3 regions of the Mixta sp. BE291 genome follow, and region 3 is predicted to be linked to each of the others. Evidence: predicted binding sites of a transcription regulator. Region 3 holds the regulator's gene; each other region holds the start of a gene.
The links. Region 3 encodes ArgR, which controls arginine synthesis, uptake and breakdown. Its sites were predicted from a motif close to ANTGAATAAAAATACANT; they were not measured.
Positions count from the first base shown of each region.

Region 1: a site for ArgR is predicted at 765-782, ahead of argA (amino-acid N-acetyltransferase). Genes of this name have one in related genera too.
Region 2: a site for ArgR is predicted at 1,158-1,175, ahead of argC (N-acetyl-gamma-glutamyl-phosphate reductase). Genes of this name have one in related genera too.

Region 1 is NZ_JAVDXN010000006.1:95,735-98,010, forward strand. It holds gene amiC (N-acetylmuramoyl-L-alanine amidase AmiC) at 1-584, opposite strand, end outside; gene argA (amino-acid N-acetyltransferase) at 816-2,144, shown strand; gene J2X14_RS14980 (hypothetical protein) at 2,192-2,276, opposite strand, start outside.
Region 2 is NZ_JAVDXN010000009.1:12,773-15,048, reverse strand. It holds gene argE (acetylornithine deacetylase) at 1-1,111, opposite strand, end outside; gene argC (N-acetyl-gamma-glutamyl-phosphate reductase) at 1,289-2,276, shown strand, end outside.
Region 3 is NZ_JAVDXN010000003.1:518,297-520,572, reverse strand. It holds gene yhcN (peroxide/acid stress response protein YhcN) at 24-293, opposite strand; gene yhcN (peroxide/acid stress response protein YhcN) at 427-690, opposite strand; gene argR (transcriptional regulator ArgR) at 1,209-1,679, opposite strand; gene mdh (malate dehydrogenase) at 2,123-2,276, shown strand, end outside.

The sequences.
Region 1 (2,276 bases), on a different contig from region 3:
CCGCCGTGTCCCGGATCGATCATGATAACAATCGGACGGTCGCGTCCTGCTTTGCCGGGCAGCGGCGCTTCGGCAGGCTGCGTCCGCTCCAGCTCGCCCTGATTGTAATCCTTGAGCAGCGCCAACAGCGGATCGTCCTGCGTATCGTAGGCCGCATAGAGATCCACCACTAAGCGATGTTTAAAGCCAGCGACCGGCGCCAGCGTAAACAGGCGCGGCGAGACGTTCTGCTTCAGCTCCAGCACAATACGCACGGTGTTTTGATCAAACTGGCCCACGCGCGCCGTTTTGATATAGGGATCGTTGCGTTGTACCAGCTGCCCTACCCCTTTCAGCACCCGATTCAGATGCAGATTTTCAATATCGATCACCACGCGATCGGGATGGCTCAGGGCAAACTGCTTATATTTCAGGGCCACGCTTGATTCAATGGTCAGGCGGGAATAGCTGGAAGAAGGCCAGATGCGCACCGCAACAATATGGCTGCTGGCCGCCAGGCCAACCCGGCTCACGCTCAGTAACCACATTGCTCCAGCGCCCTGTAACAGCCGACGACGGCTGATAACGGGATGAGATTCGGACATGCCGCTCCAGATACTGTGTTGTGTCTAAAAAAAAGCCAGAAAAAAAAGTGGCGAAAACTTTAACCCAATCGCTTTTATGCTGTCATCCGGAAAAAACCATTAAATGCAGCCTGTTAAGCTTATTAACCGATTGTGAAAAATGATAAGCGATCATAAAAGCAGCTTGCACTTCAGGCAACAAAAGAATAAAAATACACAAAAACCGAATATTCATGCAAGAGAGGGTTTGCCGTGAAGGAACGTAGCACCGCACTGGTTCAGGGTTTTCGCCATTCCGTTCCCTATATCAACGCTCATCGGGACAAGACTTTCGTGATTATGCTCAGTGGCGAAGCGATCGAGCATGAGAACTTCTCCAGCATAATTAACGATATTGGCCTGCTGCATAGTCTGGGTATCCGGCTGGTGGTGGTGTACGGCGCCCGGCCGCAAATTGATGCTAACCTGGCAGAACATCAGCTGGAGCCGCTTTATCATAAGCATACTCGCGTAACCGATGCGCAATCCCTTGAGCTGGTTAAGCAGGCCGCCGGACGTTTACAGCTGGATATCACCGCTCGCCTGTCGATGAGCCTGAGCAATACACCGCTGCAGGGCGCGCATATTAATGTCGTCAGCGGCAATTTTATTATTTCTCAGCCGCTGGGCGTGGACGATGGCATCGACTATTGCCACAGCGGACGCATTCGCCGCATTGATGAAGAGGCGATTCATCGCCAGCTCGACAGCGACGCCATTGTACTGATCGGTCCGGTGGCGGTGTCGGTCACCGGCGAAAGTTTTAATCTGACCTCGGAAGAGGTAGCCACCCAGCTGGCGATCAAACTGCGGGCGGAAAAGATGATCGGCTTCTGCTCTGAACAGGGCGCGACGGATGATGAAGGCAATATTATTTCTGAACTGTTCCCGAACGATGCGCAGGCGCGCATTGAAACGCTGGAGCAGCGTGGCGACTACCTTTCCGGTACGGTGCGTTTCCTGCGCGGCGCGGTGAAAGCCTGCCGCAGCGGCGTACGCCGCAGCCATTTAATTAGCTATCAGGAAGATGGCGCGCTGTTGCAGGAGCTGTTCTCCCGTGACGGCATCGGTACGCAGATTGTGATGGAATCCGCCGAGCAGATCCGCCGCGCCACCATCAACGATATCGGCGGCATTCTGGAGCTCATCCGTCCGCTGGAGCAGCAGGGCATTCTGGTACGCCGCTCGCGTGAACAGCTGGAGATGGAAATCGATAAATTCACCATTATCGAGCGCGACAATCTGACCATCGCCTGCGTGGCGCTCTATCCTTTCCCCGATGAGCAGATTGGTGAAATGGCCTGCGTCGCGGTTCACCCGGACTATCGTAGCTCTTCTCGCGGTGAAATGCTGCTGCAGCGCGTCGCTTTGCAGGCACGCCAGCTGGGGTTGAAAAAGCTGTTTGTGCTAACCACCCGCAGTATTCACTGGTTCCAGGAGCGCGGCTTTACGCCGGTAGATATCGAGCTATTGCCGGAAAGCAAAAAGCAGATGTATAACTACCAGCGCCGCTCTAAGGTGCTAATGGCTGATTTAACCTGACTTCTTAGCAAATAGCGACTGGCGCAGCCTGGGCTGTGCCTGTTCATTCAGGCGGGATCCCAGCGTTTCCGACAGGATAAAGTATTAAGCCAGGCGGTTTGTTTATCGCTATCTCTATCCGTAAGGTTTTCA
Region 2 (2,276 bases), on a different contig from region 3:
CGCGCGTCGGCTTGATAAATGCCATATCGATAAATTCATCGGGCTGATGCGCCTGATTAATCGATCCCGGCCCCAGCACCAACGTCGGGCAGAGCTGCTGAATAAAGGGCGCTTCGGTACAGTAATTCACCACCTCGGTTGGCGTACCCAGCAGCTTCTCCACCACCTGCACCAGCTGATGCTCACGCGGACATTCATAGCCCGGAATCGGCGGATGCAGCTCAGCCACCGTTAATCGGCCCGGCCAGCGCATGCTCACCGGTGCCAGCGCCTCATTTAATAGTTCATCCAGATCGGTCAGCGTCAGGCCCGGCAGCGGACGAATATCCATATGTAACTCACAGCAGGCGCAAATGCGGTTTGCCGCGTCGCCGCCGTGGATATGACCAAAATTCATGGTGGGATAAGGGATAGCGAAGCCGTCATGGTGATAACGCTCTTTTAGCGTATTACGCAGCTGCATTAGATGGCCGATTGATTCATGCATTAGCTCAATAGCATTAACGCCGCGTGACGGATCGCTGGAATGTCCCGATTGCCCTTCGATGCGAATCGCGTTAGAGAGATGGCCTTTATGCGCCCGCACCGGTTTCAACGACGTCGGCTCGCCAATAATCGCGCAGTCGGGACGCAGCGTGGTGGACTCAGCAAAATATTTAGCGCCTGCCATAGTGGTTTCTTCATCCGCCGTGGCAAGAATATAGAGCGGCTTTTTCAGCGTGCTGATATCCGTGTCACGCAGCGTATCAAGAATAAAAGCGAAGAACCCTTTCATATCCGCCGTGCCAAGGCCGTACAGCTTGTTGTCATGCTCGGCGAGGGTAAAGGGATCGCGCGTCCAGCGCCCGTCATCAAAGGGCACCGTATCGGTATGCCCAGCCAGCAGCAGGCCGCCCGCACCCGCGCCGCTTTTCGCCAGCATATTAAATTTATGCCGCGTGCCCGGCACCGGCTGAACGTCCACACTGAACCCTAAATCACGAAACCAGCCCGCCAGCAGAGTGATTAAACTTTCATTGCTCTGATCGAGCGCGCTGTCGGTCGCGCTGATGGATGGCGTGGCTATCAGCTGGCGGTAAAGTTCGATAAATGGCGGTAATTTTGTCTTCACTGTTGACGGTCCTTGAGTTAGGATGTATCAATATTCATGCATTAATAGTGAATAAAAATACAATAACGTGCGCGGGATGGGAAATGAATTAACCCGCTGACTGACGTTAAACTTCATGGGCGCGCGGCGACACGGCTGCACACCGGATCTGACTGACTGTAAAAGGTATACAGCCTGATGTTGAATACGCTGATTGTAGGTGCCAGTGGCTATGCTGGCGTTGAGCTGGCGACCTTCCTGAATCGTCATCCGCATATGAACATAACCGCTTTAGCGGTTTCAGCGCAAAGCCCGGATGCCGGAAAACGTCTTTCCGACCTGCATCCGCAGCTAAAAGGGATCCTTGATCTGCCGCTGGAGCCGCTGAGCGATGTCTCAGTCTGGGCCGACAAAGTGGATGTGGTGTTCCTGGCCACCGCGCATGAAGTAAGCCACGATCTGGCTCCGCAGTTTTTGGCGGCGGGCTGCGTGGTGTTTGATCTCTCCGGCGCGTTCCGCGTTAACGATGCTGATTTTTATACGCGCTATTACGGTTTTAGCCATCAGCATGCGGCATGGCTGGATAAGGCCGTTTACGGCCTGGCGGAGTGGCAGCATGACGCTATCAAAGAGGCGCAGCTGATCGCGGTGCCCGGCTGCTATCCCACCGCCGCACAGCTGGCGCTAAAACCGCTGATTGAAGCGGGCTTGCTGAATGATGCGCAGTGGCCGGTGATTAACGCCACCAGCGGCGTAAGCGGTGCCGGACGCAAAGCCAGCATCAACAACAGCTTCTGTGAAGTGAGCCTGCAACCTTACGGCATCTTTAATCATCGCCACCATCCTGAAATCGTCGCGCATCTTGGCGTGCCGGTTATTTTTACCCCGCATCTGGGGAATTTCCCGCGCGGCATCCTTGCCACCATTACCTGTCGCCTGCAGCCGGGCGTCAGTCGCGACGATGTCGCCGAAGCTTTCCATAACGCCTATCAGGATAAGCCGCTGGTGCGTCTTTATGAGCAGGGCGTACCGGCGTTGAAATCGGTGGTTGGCCTGCCGTTTTGCGATATCGGCTTCGCGGTACAGGATGAGCACTTGATTGTGGTGGCGGCGGAAGACAATCTGTTGAAGGGCGCGGCCTCGCAGGCGGTGCAGTGCCTCAATATTCGTTTCGGTTTCCCGGAAA
Region 3 (2,276 bases):
TGACGAGGAATTCTGGTTATGGCTTATTTATAGATTTCAGCGGTTGCGTGATAGTTACCGTTGGCATAAGCCTCAACAACACGGTAGGCGGAAGCGCCTTGTTTATCCGCTTTTTCGGCCAGGTGCTGGCGAATAGCGCTTGGGCTGGCATCAATGCCGCTCACGGAAATGGTACCGATCGGCTGGAGATTTTGGCTGGCAACGTCTTGTTGGGTCACCAGGTCGGCCGCTGCTGCGCCGAAAGAAAGTACGGAAGCCAGGCCTAAAGCCGCAAAGGTAAATGTCGTTTTCATTTCTTACTCCTGAATAGTGTGGTGACGGCGGCCGTGATGGCTTGATAGCGATTATTATTTCTGGGGCCGCGTCGTTATTACGTGAAAGTCGTTATTAGATGACACCGGTATACACCCGGCGATGATGTTGCGCTTATTTATACAGCTCTGCCGTTACGTGATAGGTGTCTTTGTTACGCGCTTCGATAATGCGATACGCGCTGGCACCCTGACGATCCGCTTTTGCCTGCAGCGCCTGATGGATATCCATTGGCGTACCTGCTACACCGCTGACGCTGATAACGCCCACAGACTGCAGATTTTTCGCCTGATCGGCGTTAATGGATTCTGCTGCAAATGCGCCGAATGACAGGGCAGAAAGCAGGCCTGCGGTTGCGATAGTAGTTTTAATATTCATTGATCTGTTCCTCGTCTTCTGTTTTTGTCTTTATTTTGTTTGTGATCTTCATCACGAAAACAAGTATAGATCTAATCACGTGCGAAATTAATATTACGCTAATAATGTTTTGTTGTGACACTTTAGCTAATGTCGCTTTTTTAATAACCATTAGTTATAAAAAATGGTTATATTTTGTACTTTATGCGTTATTTTTTAGGCAAAACAAAAGCATAAGCGGCTTTATCTATTTGTGCTTTGTTTACTGGTTAAATGCTCCATCAGAGGCTGAAAAGCAGTTTTATGACCTGCCTGGTCGCTTTAAAGGCAGCATATTGTGCGACATGGACGTGATGTGGGGAAAGAGTGAACTGCCTGCTTATTCCATTTGGCAATGAAAGCCGCAGACGAAGGGATGCATAAAAAAGCGCTAACAGCAGCGTGCTGAAGCTGCGGGGCAGCAGCAGAGAGAGGCATAACGGAAGTGAATAAGGAAGGCTGCGGGATCGTTAATGCTGAGGCCAACGATCCCGCCAGGCTTACAGCTCCTGCTCAAACAGATTCAGGATAGCTTCGTAGAGTTGTTTCACCGTGAAGGCGCGCGCCGGGGTGATAAAAATCGTGTCGTCACCGGCGATGGTGCCAAGGATGCCTTCCGCTTTCCCTAACGAGTCCAGCAGGCGAGCAATCAGCTGCGCGGCGCCTGGGCTGGTATGGATCACCACCAGCGCATCATTGTAATCAATATCCAGCACCAGGTTTTTCAGCGGAGACGTAGTGGTGGGAACGCCGAGCTCTGCGGGCAGGCAGTAGACCATTTCCATTTTCGCGTTACGGGTACGCACCGCACCAAACTTGGTCAGCATACGAGAGACTTTCGACTGGTTGATGTTGTCGAAGCCTTCTTCCTGCAGCGCTGTCACGATCTCGCCCTGCGAGCTGAACTTTTCTTCTTTCAGTAAAGCTTTGAACGCTTTAATCAGATCTTCTTGTTTCGATGGGTTACGCATAGGCTACCGATAATATAAAAATGCTGTGAAGCCCGGCCAGCAGGCGATACATTATTATGCATTTATATGAATGTTTATGCAAATTCGCGGCGGCGAGTAACGGCTTTACCGCGCAGTGGGCGCGCATTTTACCAGACTTTCGGCGCAGAGAGAATTTACCCGAAGCGCATAGCTATGACAGATGAAGTGAAGAAATTGTTATAAAATTGATGTTGTTCTGCTAAGCGCGGACGGTGTAAGGTAGGGCTGATTACTCTGTCTGTATCCGGTTACGCTCAGTGTCGGTCCTGTACGTAATGCGGTCATGTTCACCCGTTTTGGCTGGCGCTTAAGGGCGTTATGCAAAACAGTGACAACATCCTCGCTATACTTCTCAGGTCGTCCAGCATCTGTTCCGCGCTGGCTGCCGGCATTTTAATGATCACAATAATAAGGAGTTTAGGATGAAAGTTGCAGTTCTCGGTGCGGCTGGTGGTATCGGCCAGGCGCTCGCACTTCTGCTGAAAACCCAGTTACCCGCGGGTTCAGAACTCTCTCTGTATGATATTGCTCCCGTAACACCCGGTGTGGCCGTTGATTTAAGCCACATTCCTACGC